DNA from 2 places in the Microlunatus aurantiacus genome. Region 1 is predicted to be linked to the other one. Evidence: predicted binding sites of a transcription regulator. Region 1 holds the regulator's gene; the other holds the start of a gene.
What was found. The regulator HrcA, encoded in region 1, represses chaperone genes, less so after heat shock. The targets are predictions, from matches to a motif close to TTGGCACTCGNNNNNNNCGAGTGCCAA.
Positions count from the first base shown of each region.

Region 1 (4,897 bases):
GCCCCAGTCCCCCACCGGCCTCCACGACGTCGGCCCCGGGCTGCAGGTAGAGGTGGTAGGCGTTCGCCAGCACGGCCTGGGCACCCAGCTCGGCCACGGTCTCGGGCAGCACCGTCTTCACCGTCGCCTTCGTCCCGACCACCACGAAAGCCGGTGTGGCGATGGTGCCGTGCGGCGTGGTGATGGTGCCGGTCCGGCCGGCTCCGCCGGCGAGGGTGTCGCCGACCTCGAAGCCGAAACCTGTCCCCGGGGCGGAGGGCGGCGCCGGTGACGGAGAAGCGCCGCTCACGAGGCCGCCGACGGCGTGTCGCCGGTGTGTCGCGGGCTCGAGGTGCGCCTTTCCGTCACGTCGCGCCGCATCAGCCCGTCCGCCCACGCAGCATCAGCCCCGCGCAGGCGACCACGCCGGCCGTCGAGGTCCGCAGGACGTGGGGCGTCAGCAGCGTCGGGCGACCGCCCACCGCCGTCAGGGCGGTCAGCTCGTCCGGCGCGAGGCCGCCTTCCGGTCCGACCACCAGCAGCACCTCGCCTGACTCCGGCAGGCTGACCGAGGCCACGGGTGCGGCGGCGTCCTCGTGCAGCAGCAGGGCGACGTCGGCGGCCGCGATCCGCGTGGCCAGCGTGCGGGTGTCGATCGGCTCGGCCACGGTGGGCACCCACAACCGGCGGGACTGCTTCGCGGCCTCCCGCGCCGAGCTCCGCCAGCGGGCCAGCCCCTTCGTGCCTCGCTCGCCCGACCAGCGCACGATGGACCGGGCGGCCTGCCAGGGCACGATCTCGGTCACGCCGACCTCCGTCAGCAGCTCGACCGCCAGCTCACCGCGGTCCCCCTTGGCCAGCGCCTGGACGACGACGAACCGGACCGCGGGGGCCGGTTCCTCCCGGTGCCCGAGCACCTCGACGGTGATGCTCTGCTTGCCGGTGGCCACCACCGGCCCGGTGACGGCGCGGCCGGCGCCGTCGGCGAGCACCACGGTCTCGCCGAGGCGGATCCGGCGCACGACAGCAGCGTGCCGGCCTTCGGGACCGTCCAGCAGCACGGTCTCCCCCAGCCGCGGCAGCGGGTCGGGCAGTGCGGCGTGGAAGAGCGGTTCGGAGCTCACTGGCCGGCGAACGCGTCCCGCAGCCGACCGAAGAAGCCCTGGTTGTGCTTCTGCACCGAGCCCTCGACCGAGGTCTCCTCGCGCAGCTCCGACAGCTGGCGCAGCAGCTCGCGCTGCTCCTTGTCCAGCTTCGTCGGGGTCTGCACCATCAGCGTCACGCCCATCTGACCCCGCCCGTGCGACCGCAGCCGCGGCACGCCCCGACCGTCGAGAGCGACCCGGGTCCCGGACTGGGTGCCCGGCTGCACGGTGATCGTGGTGACCTTGTCCTCGTCGTCGGCGTCCTCCAGATCGGCCTCGAGGGTCTGCACCCGGATCTCGGTGCCGAGAGCGGCTGCCGTCATCGGGATCCGCAGCACCATCTCCAGGTTGTCACCGTCGCGCTGGAACACCTCGTGCGGAGCGACCTCGAGCTCGACGTACAGGTCACCCGCGGGTCCGCCGCCGGGGCCGACCTCGCCGTGAGCAGCCAGGTGGATGCGGTTGCCCGTGCTCACCCCGGCCGGGATCTTCACGTTGATGGTGCGGTTGGAGCGGACGCGGCCGTCGCCGGAGCACTCCACGCACGGGTTGGGGATCACGGTGCCGTAGCCGCGGCAGGTCGGGCACGGGCTGGTGGTGCGGATGTCACCGATGAAGGAGCGCTGCACGTGGGTCACCTCGCCCTGGCCGTGGCAGGTGGCGCAGGTGACCGGCTTCGAGCCCTCCTGGGCACCGGAGCCGCTGCAGCGGGGACAGAGCATCGCGGTGTCGACGCGCAGCGGCTTGGTGGTGCCGAAGGCGGCCTCGGCCAGCTCCAGCTCCAGCCGGACCAGGGCGTCCTGGCCGCGACGCGTCCGGGACCGGGGACCACGGGCGGTCTGCTGACCGAACATCGCGTCGACCAGGTTGGTGAAGTCGAAGCCTCCGTTCGCGCCGGCGAAGCCACCGTTGAAGCCACCGCCCATCCCGCCACCGAGCGGGTCGCCGCCCCGGTCGTAGAGGTCGCGCTTCTTGGCGTCACCGAGCACCTCGTACGCCTCCGCGACCTTCTTGAACCGCTCACCGGCGTCCGCCTCGGTGGCCACGTCGGGGTGCAGCTTCATCGCCAGCTGGCGGTAGGCCTTCTTGATCTGCTCAGGGCTCGCTTCGCGCGGGACGCCGAGGATCTCGTAGTAGTTGGTGCTCATCGTGTCCAGATTCTTCGGAGGGTTGGATTCTGTGAGAGGTCGATGGGTCAGCCCTCGGCCAGGAAGCGACCGACGTACCGGGCTACCGCCCGTACCGACGCCATCGTCGAGGGGTAGTCCATCCGGGTCGGACCGACGACGCCGAGGGTGGCCCAGCTGTCCAGCGCGGTGCCGTAGCCACTGGCCACCAGCGACGTGGACTGCAGCTCCGCGTACGGGTTCTCGCGGCCGATCCGGACCGTCACGATGTCGGTGGACGTGGCCTCGCCCAGCAGCTTGAGGAGCACGACCTGCTCCTCCAGTGCCTCGAGCACCGGTCGTACGGTGGTCTCGAACTCGTCACCGAACCGGGTGAGGTTGGGCATCCCACCGACCACGACCCGGCTGGAGGCGTCGCTGCCGAGCATGTCCAGCAGGGTCGCGATGCAGCCGCGCCCGATCGAGGAGATCGCGACCGGCAGCTCCGCGAGCAGCTGACCCAGCCTGGCCGCCGCCTGGCTGGAGACCTGCCCCACCGCCGCCGCGTTGAGCAGGGAGCGCACCCGGGTGAGCTCGTCGTCGGTGTGCTCGATCTCGACCACCCGCTGCTCGATGCGTCCGGTGGAGGTGATCAGGATGACCAGCAGCCGCTGGCTGGAGAGGGAGACGAGCTCGACGTGCCGCACCTCGGCGTGGCTGAGCGTCGGGTACTGCACGATCGCCACCTGCTGGGTGACCTGGGCGAGCAGCCGGACCGTCCGGTGCAGGATGTCGTCGAGGTCGACGGCCCCGGACAGGAAGGTGTGGATCGCCCGCTGCTCGGCCGGCGACAGCGGCTTGACCGAGCCGAGCCGGTCGACGAACAGGCGATAGCCCTTGTCGGTCGGGATCCGCCCGGCACTGGTGTGGGGCTGGGTGATGTAGCCCTCCTCCTCCAGCGCCGCCATGTCGTTGCGGACGGTGGCCGGGGAGACGCCGAGGCTGTGCCGCTCGACGAGAGCCTTGGAGCCCACCGGCTCCTGGCTGGAGACGTAGTCGGTCACGATCGCCCGGAGCACCTGCAGCTTGCGGTCGTCCACACCCTCTCCTCTGCTCGTCGTCACTCGCTGCTCCGCCGCGCGCCGAGTGACTCTGCTCTCCCTCGCCGTCCGCGCACGCCGAGCGTGGTTGCTCTCTCGTGGTCCAGACCGAGCCGGGCGCTTCGCTACGCCGTCGCTCGCGACGGGATCTTTGGCACTCTGACAGAGCGAGTGCCAGTCTAGTCACATGACCCAGCGCCCCGGCCCCTTCACTGCCGTGGCCGACCACGTCTACGTCTCGGTCGTGCCCTTCCCCGACGACCAGGGCTCCGGAGCGGTGAACGTCGGCCTGGTGGTCGGGTCCGAGGCGGCACTGCTCGTCGACGCGGGGGCCACCCCGGAGCAGGGTCGGCAGCTCCGCGAGGAGGTCGCGGCCGTGACGGCGCTGCCGGTGACCGCGGTGGTGCTGACCCACGCGCACTTCGACCACGCCTTCGGCGCCGGCGGCATCGACGCGCCAGCCGTGATCGCGCACGAGACCGTCGGCCCCTGGTTGGCCGGACCGGAAGCGGCGGCCGAGGCGGAGCGGGTGGGCGTCGACCAGCTGTCGCTGCCCCGACCCCGTCGCGAGGTGGCAGTGGCGGCCGCCGTCGACCTGGGTGGCGGTGTCCGGGTCGAGGCTGTTCACCTGGGCCGCGGGCACACCGACGGCGACCTCGTCGTCGTGGTCGCCGGGGCGGACGTGGTCTTCGCCGGGGACCTGGTCGAGTCCAGCGGCCCCCCGTCGTACGGGCCCGACTCCTACGCCCACGAGTGGCCGGCGACCCTCGACGGACTGATCGGGCTGACCACCGAGCGGACCGTGATCCTGCCCGGTCACGGCGCGCCGCTGGACCGGGAGGCGGTCTTCGAGCAGCGCGGCCGGGTCGCGGCCGTCTCCGGCGAGATCAGCCGGCTGGCCGGTCTGGGGGTGCGACCCGAGGATGCCGAGGAGCGCGGCACCTGGGCGCTTCCCTTCTCCGCCGTCCGCGAGGGGCTGGCCGCCGGTCTCACCCAGGCGCGCGCCGCGGACCCGCAACGGCGGCTACCGCTCGCCTGATCGGGCACGATGACCCTATGAACGCCTGGATGATCCCGTGAGCGACTGGATGGTCCCGTGAGCGACTGGACGATCCGGTGAGGGACGCGGGGATGGCGCGCCCGGCGACCATCGCCGACGTGGCCGCCCGTGCCGGGGTCTCGCCCGCCACGGTGTCGCGGGTGATGAACGGCACCAGGGCTGTCGACCAGGAGATGACCGAACGCGTCCGGGCCGCCGCGGCGGCGCTCGACTACTCCCCCAGCCCGCTGGCCCGCAGCCTGGTGCTCGGCCGGACCAACACCGTCGCCGTGGTCGTGCCCGACCTCGGCAACCCCACCTTCCACGGCGTGCTCCGTGGCCTCAGTCACGCCGCGGCCCGGAACGGCTACCACGTGCTGGTGGCCGACTCGGCCGAGTCGGTGACCGCCGAGCTGGCCCTGGCGCAGCAGACCCGCCGCCGCTGCGACGGGCTGGTGCTGGTCGCCCCACGGATGCCGGAGACCGACCTGGCCCAGCTGCTGCGGACCCTGCAGCCGATGGTGGTGG
Region 1 covers NZ_BAAAYX010000002.1:845,026-849,922, reverse strand. Annotated here, with positions in the region: gene tgt (tRNA guanosine(34) transglycosylase Tgt) at 1-289, opposite strand, end outside; gene ABD714_RS04080 (16S rRNA (uracil(1498)-N(3))-methyltransferase) at 360-1,103, opposite strand; gene dnaJ (molecular chaperone DnaJ) at 1,100-2,272, opposite strand; gene hrcA (heat-inducible transcriptional repressor HrcA) at 2,320-3,330, opposite strand; gene ABD714_RS04065 (MBL fold metallo-hydrolase) at 3,518-4,369, shown strand; gene ABD714_RS04060 (LacI family DNA-binding transcriptional regulator) at 4,462-4,897, shown strand, end outside.

Region 2 (4,897 bases), 540 kb from region 1:
CGCCAGGACTGACCGGGACCCGCCGGCGGGGTACCGCCGCGGTTCTGCGCCGGGGTTCGTCGCGATCTCTCAGTAGGCTCCCCTCCATGTCCGCCGAACCCCCGACCGAACAGGCCGAGATCCCCTGGGGCGAGGAACGCCGCCGGGAGGTCACCTGGCACGACCCGTCGGTCGGCGCGCTGGCGGGGCGGGAGCTGGCCGGACGGGACTACCTGTCCGCCATGATCGAGGGCCGGCTGCCGCCCCCGCCGATCGCCCAGACCCTGGGTTTCACCCTCACGCGGATCGCCGACGGCGAGGCCTGGTTCAGCTGCGAGCCGCACGAGTCGCAGTACAACCCGATCGGGATCATCCACGGCGGTCTGGTCTGCACCCTGTTGGACTCCGCGCTCGCGTGCGCGGTGCACACCCAGCTCCCGGCCGGGGTGGGCTACACCTCCATCGAGCTCAAGGTGAGCTACCTGCGGGCGGTCAGCGCGGCCAGTGGGACGCTGACCGCGCACGGTCACGTGACCAAGCCGGGGCGGCGGGTGGCCTTCGCCGAGGGTGAGGTGCGCACCGCCGCGGGCGCTGTCGTCGCGACCGCCAGCAGCAGCTGCCTGATCATCGGTCCGGCGTCATGACCGATGCCCTGCTGGTCGCGCTCTACGTGGCCGCCGGCATCGCGGCCGCCTGGGACGCCCGGCGGAAGGGCTACGACGACCGGCTGTTTCTGGTGCTCGGCATCATCCTCGGTCCCATCCTGCTCATCATCATGTGGCTGCTGAAGCCGAAGCCGCTCGCGGTCGGCACGGTCGTCCGCCCCGCTGCCCCGATCGCGCTCGACGACGGGAAAAAGATCCCGCCCTCGCACGTGTCGGTGATCCGGGCCACCTCCGTCATCGACGACACCCTGGTCTGCGAGATCACCGCCCCCGACTCCAGTCGCCACTGGGTCGCCCAGGAGGCCCTGACCCGCGTGCGTCACCGCAGCTGACGTCCACCGTCCGGAGCGTCAGGGTTCACAGGTCGATCCGGTGGCCCTACGGTGGGCGGACCGGCGGCACCCAAGGAGGCGTGCGCATGTCCAGTGACACCTCGATCGGCAAGGTCCTCGACGTCGACCCGGCGGAGACCGGGTTCCGACTGCGGACCAAGCACCTGGGACCACCCAAGGTCGCCGATCTGCCCGAACCACCCTCCGGCTGGCTGAAGGTCATCGGGCCCGGCATCGTCGGAGCCGGCGTCGGGCTCGCGTCCGGCGAGTTCATCCTCTGGCCCTACATCGCCAGCCAGGTCGGCCTGGTCTTCCTCTGGGGTGCCGTCGTCGGCGTGCTCACCCAGTGGTTCCTCAACATGGAGATCGAGCGCTACACCCTGGCCACCGGGGAGACCGCCCTGACCGGCTTCAACCGGCTCGGGCGGCACTGGGGACTGGTGTTCGCGATCATGGCCTACTTCGCCAACCTGTGGCCCGGCTGGGCGACCAGCTCGGCGGCCATGCTGTCGTACATCTTCGGCGGGACGCCGCGGTGGATCGCCATCGGCATCCTCGTGGTCGTCGCGCTCATCCTCACGCTCGCACCGCGCATCTACGTCGCCCTCGAGCGGTTGCTGACGGTCAAGGTGATCCTGATCGGCGGCTTCTTCATCCTCGCTCTCGCCCTGGTCGTCAAGGGCGACACCTGGGCGGAGCTGCCGCAGGCGGTCACCAACTTCGGCCGGTTCCCCGCCGAGCTCGGCTTCGCGCTGATGATGGGCGCGATCGCGTACGCGGGCGCCGGCGGTGGGCAGAACCTCTGCCAGAGCAACTGGATCCGGGACAAGGGGTTCGGCATGGGTGCCCACGTGCCCAGCCTGGTCTCCCCGATCACCGGCGAGAAGCACGCGGCCCGGTTCGTCGGCGCGTACGTCTTCCGGGACACGGCCGAGAACCGGGACCGCTGGAAGCGGTGGTGGAAGTTCGCCAACGTCGAGCAGCTGGCCACCTTCGTGCTGATCACGATCCTGACCATCACGGCGACGTCGTTGCTGGCGCGCGCGACCCTCTACGGCCGCGACGACGTGGAGAACAACATCGGCTTCCTGCAGGTCGAGGGTCAGGTGCTGGCCGAGGTCGTCGGTGGCTGGTTCGCCGTCCTGTTCTGGGCGATCGGGGCGTTCTCCCTGTTCGCCGCCGCCGTCGGCATCGTGGACTACACCACCCGGCTGATGGCGGACGTGCTCAAGTCGACCTACCTGCGGGACCGGGAGATCACCGAGAGCCGGCTCTACACCTACCTGGTGCTGGCCATCGTGGGTATCGGCATCGCCATCCTGCTCGCGGGTCTGGACCAGCCGCTGGTGCTGCTGGTCATCTCCGGCTGCACGGCCGGGGTGATGATGTTCATCTACTCGATCCTGCTGCTGGTGATGAACCGCACCGCCCTGCCCGACAGCATCAAGGTCCGCAGCTACCGGGTGGCGGCGCTGGTCTGGTCGACGGTGTTCTTCGGCTTCATGGCCGTGCTGGCCCTGAACGAGCAGCTCCGCAAGCTGTTCTGACCCGCCGCGGGGGCGCGGGTTCCGGGCCCTGGGTCGTACCCGTACGAGGTCTTGGCTGCTTCACAGGCTGGTGCTGGCACTCACCAAAGGGGAGTGCTAATGTCGTTTTGGCACTCTCCCCTGGAGTGTGCCAACGGTCGAGGCGGCACCCGCGACGACGCACCGACCACCGTACTCGTACACACACGCACTCCAACTGAAAGGGGTTTGAACGTGTCCACCACGATCAAGCCGCTCGAGGATCGCATCCTCGTCAAGCCGCTCGAGGCCGAGCAGACCACCAAGTCCGGCCTCGTCATCCCCGACACCGCCAAGGAGAAGCCGCAGGAGGGCAAGGTGCTCGCCACCGGTCCCGGGCGGATCGACGACAACGGCAACCGCGTCCCGCTCGACGTCTCCGTCGACGACGTCGTGATCTTCAGCAAGTACGGCGGCACCGAGGTCAAGTACGACGGCCAGGACCTCCTGCTGCTGAACGCTCGCGACATCCTCGCTGTCGTCACCAAGTAAGGAACGAAACCCATGGCAAAGATCCTTCAGTTCGACGAGGAGGCGCGCCGCTCACTCGAGCGTGGCGTCGACATCCTCGCCAACACCGTGAAGGTCACGCTCGGCCCGAAGGGCCGTTACGTGGTGCTCGACAAGAAGTGGGGAGCCCCCACGATCACGAACGACGGCGTCACCGTCGCCCGTGAGGTCGAGCTCGACGACCCGTACGAGAACCTCGGCGCCCAGCTCGCCAAGGAGGTCGCCACCAAGACCAACGACGTCGCCGGTGACGGCACCACCACCGCGACGGTGCTGGCCCAGGCGCTCGTGCACGAGGGCCTCAAGGCCGTCGCGTCCGGCGCCAACCCGATCGGTCTCAAGCGGGGCATCGACGCGGCGGTCACCGCCGTCGTCGAGCGTCTGCGCGAGATCGCCCGGGACGTGGAGACCACCGAGGACATGTCCCACGTGGCCACCATCTCCGCCCGGGACGCCGAGATCGGCACCCTGATCGCCGACGCGTTCGACAAGGTCGGCAAGGACGGCGTGATCACCGTCGACGAGTCGAACACCTTCGGCACCGAGCTCGACTTCACCGAGGGCATGCAGTTCGACAAGGGCTACCTGTCGCCCTACTTCGTCACCGACCCGGAGCGGATGGAGGCCGTCCTCGACGACCCGTACATCCTGATCAACTCCGGCAAGATCAGCTCGATGAACGAGCTGCTGCCGCTGCTGGAGAAGGTCATCGGCGCGTCCGGCACCTTGTTCATCGTGGCCGAGGACGTCGACGGCGAGGCCCTGTCCACCCTCGTGGTGAACAAGATCCGCGGCACCTTCACCTCGGTCGCGGTCAAGGCCCCGGCCTTCGGTGACCGTCGCAAGGCCATGCTCGAGGACATCGCCATCCTCACCGGTGGCACCGTCGTCGCTCCCGAGGTCGGGCTGAAGCTCGACCAGATCGGCCTGGAGTCCCTGGGTCGCGCTCGTCGGATCGTCGTCACTAAGGACAACACCACGCTGGTGGACGGCGCCGGTTCGAGCGATGAGGTCAAGGGCCGCGTGGCGCAGCTCCAGGCCGAGATCGAGCGGACCGACTCCGACTGGGATCGCGAGAAGCTGCAGGAGCGGGTCGCCAAGCTCGCCGGCGGCGTCTGCGTGATCAAGGTCGGCGCGGCCACCGAGGTCGAGCTCAAGGAGAAGAAGCACCGGATCGAGGACGCTGTGTCCGCGACCCGGGCCGCGATCGAAGAGGGCATCGTCGCCGGTGGCGGTTCCGCCATCATCCACGCGGGCGCTGCTCTCGACGGTCACCTCGGTCTGACCGGTGACGAGAAGGTCGGCGTCGGCATCGTGCGTCGCTCGCTGGCCGAGCCGCTCCGCTGGATCGCCGAGAACGGTGGCTACCAGGGCTACGTCGTCACCTCCAAGGTGGCCGAGATGACGCCGGGCAACGGCTTCAACGCGGCGACCGGCGAGTACGGCGACCTGCTCGGTGCCGGTGTGCTCGACCCGGTCAAGGTGACCCGGTCGGCGCTGGCCAACGCGGCGTCCATCGCCTCGCTGCTGCTCACCACGGAGACCCTCGTGGTGGAGAAGCCCGAGGAGGAGGAGCCGGCTGCCGCCGGTCACGGTCACTCGCACTGACCTTCCTCGCTGAACGCACGCAGGGCCCTTTCCCTTCGGGGGAAGGGCCCTGTGGTTTCTCAGGGTGGGGGCTCCGGAGGTCGAATGAGGGAGACCTCATGCAGATGAGGCCTCCCTCATCCAGGCGTCATCCGCGTCTCATCGGGAACCGGTGGAATCTTCCTCAGACGGGCACCTGGCCCGCTCTCCAAGCAGAGGAGCTCGGCATGACCATCACCACCACCGCCCGTCGCATCAC
Region 2 covers NZ_BAAAYX010000002.1:306,585-311,481, forward strand. Annotated here, with positions in the region: gene ABD714_RS01595 (class I SAM-dependent methyltransferase) at 1-12, shown strand, start outside; gene ABD714_RS01600 (PaaI family thioesterase) at 87-623, shown strand; gene ABD714_RS01605 (hypothetical protein) at 620-976, shown strand; gene ABD714_RS01610 (Nramp family divalent metal transporter) at 1,063-2,523, shown strand; gene groES (co-chaperone GroES) at 2,737-3,033, shown strand; gene groL (chaperonin GroEL) at 3,046-4,659, shown strand; gene ABD714_RS01625 (calcium-binding protein) at 4,866-4,897, shown strand, end outside.
Region 2: a site for HrcA is predicted at 2,597-2,623, ahead of groES (co-chaperone GroES). Genes of this name have one in related genera too.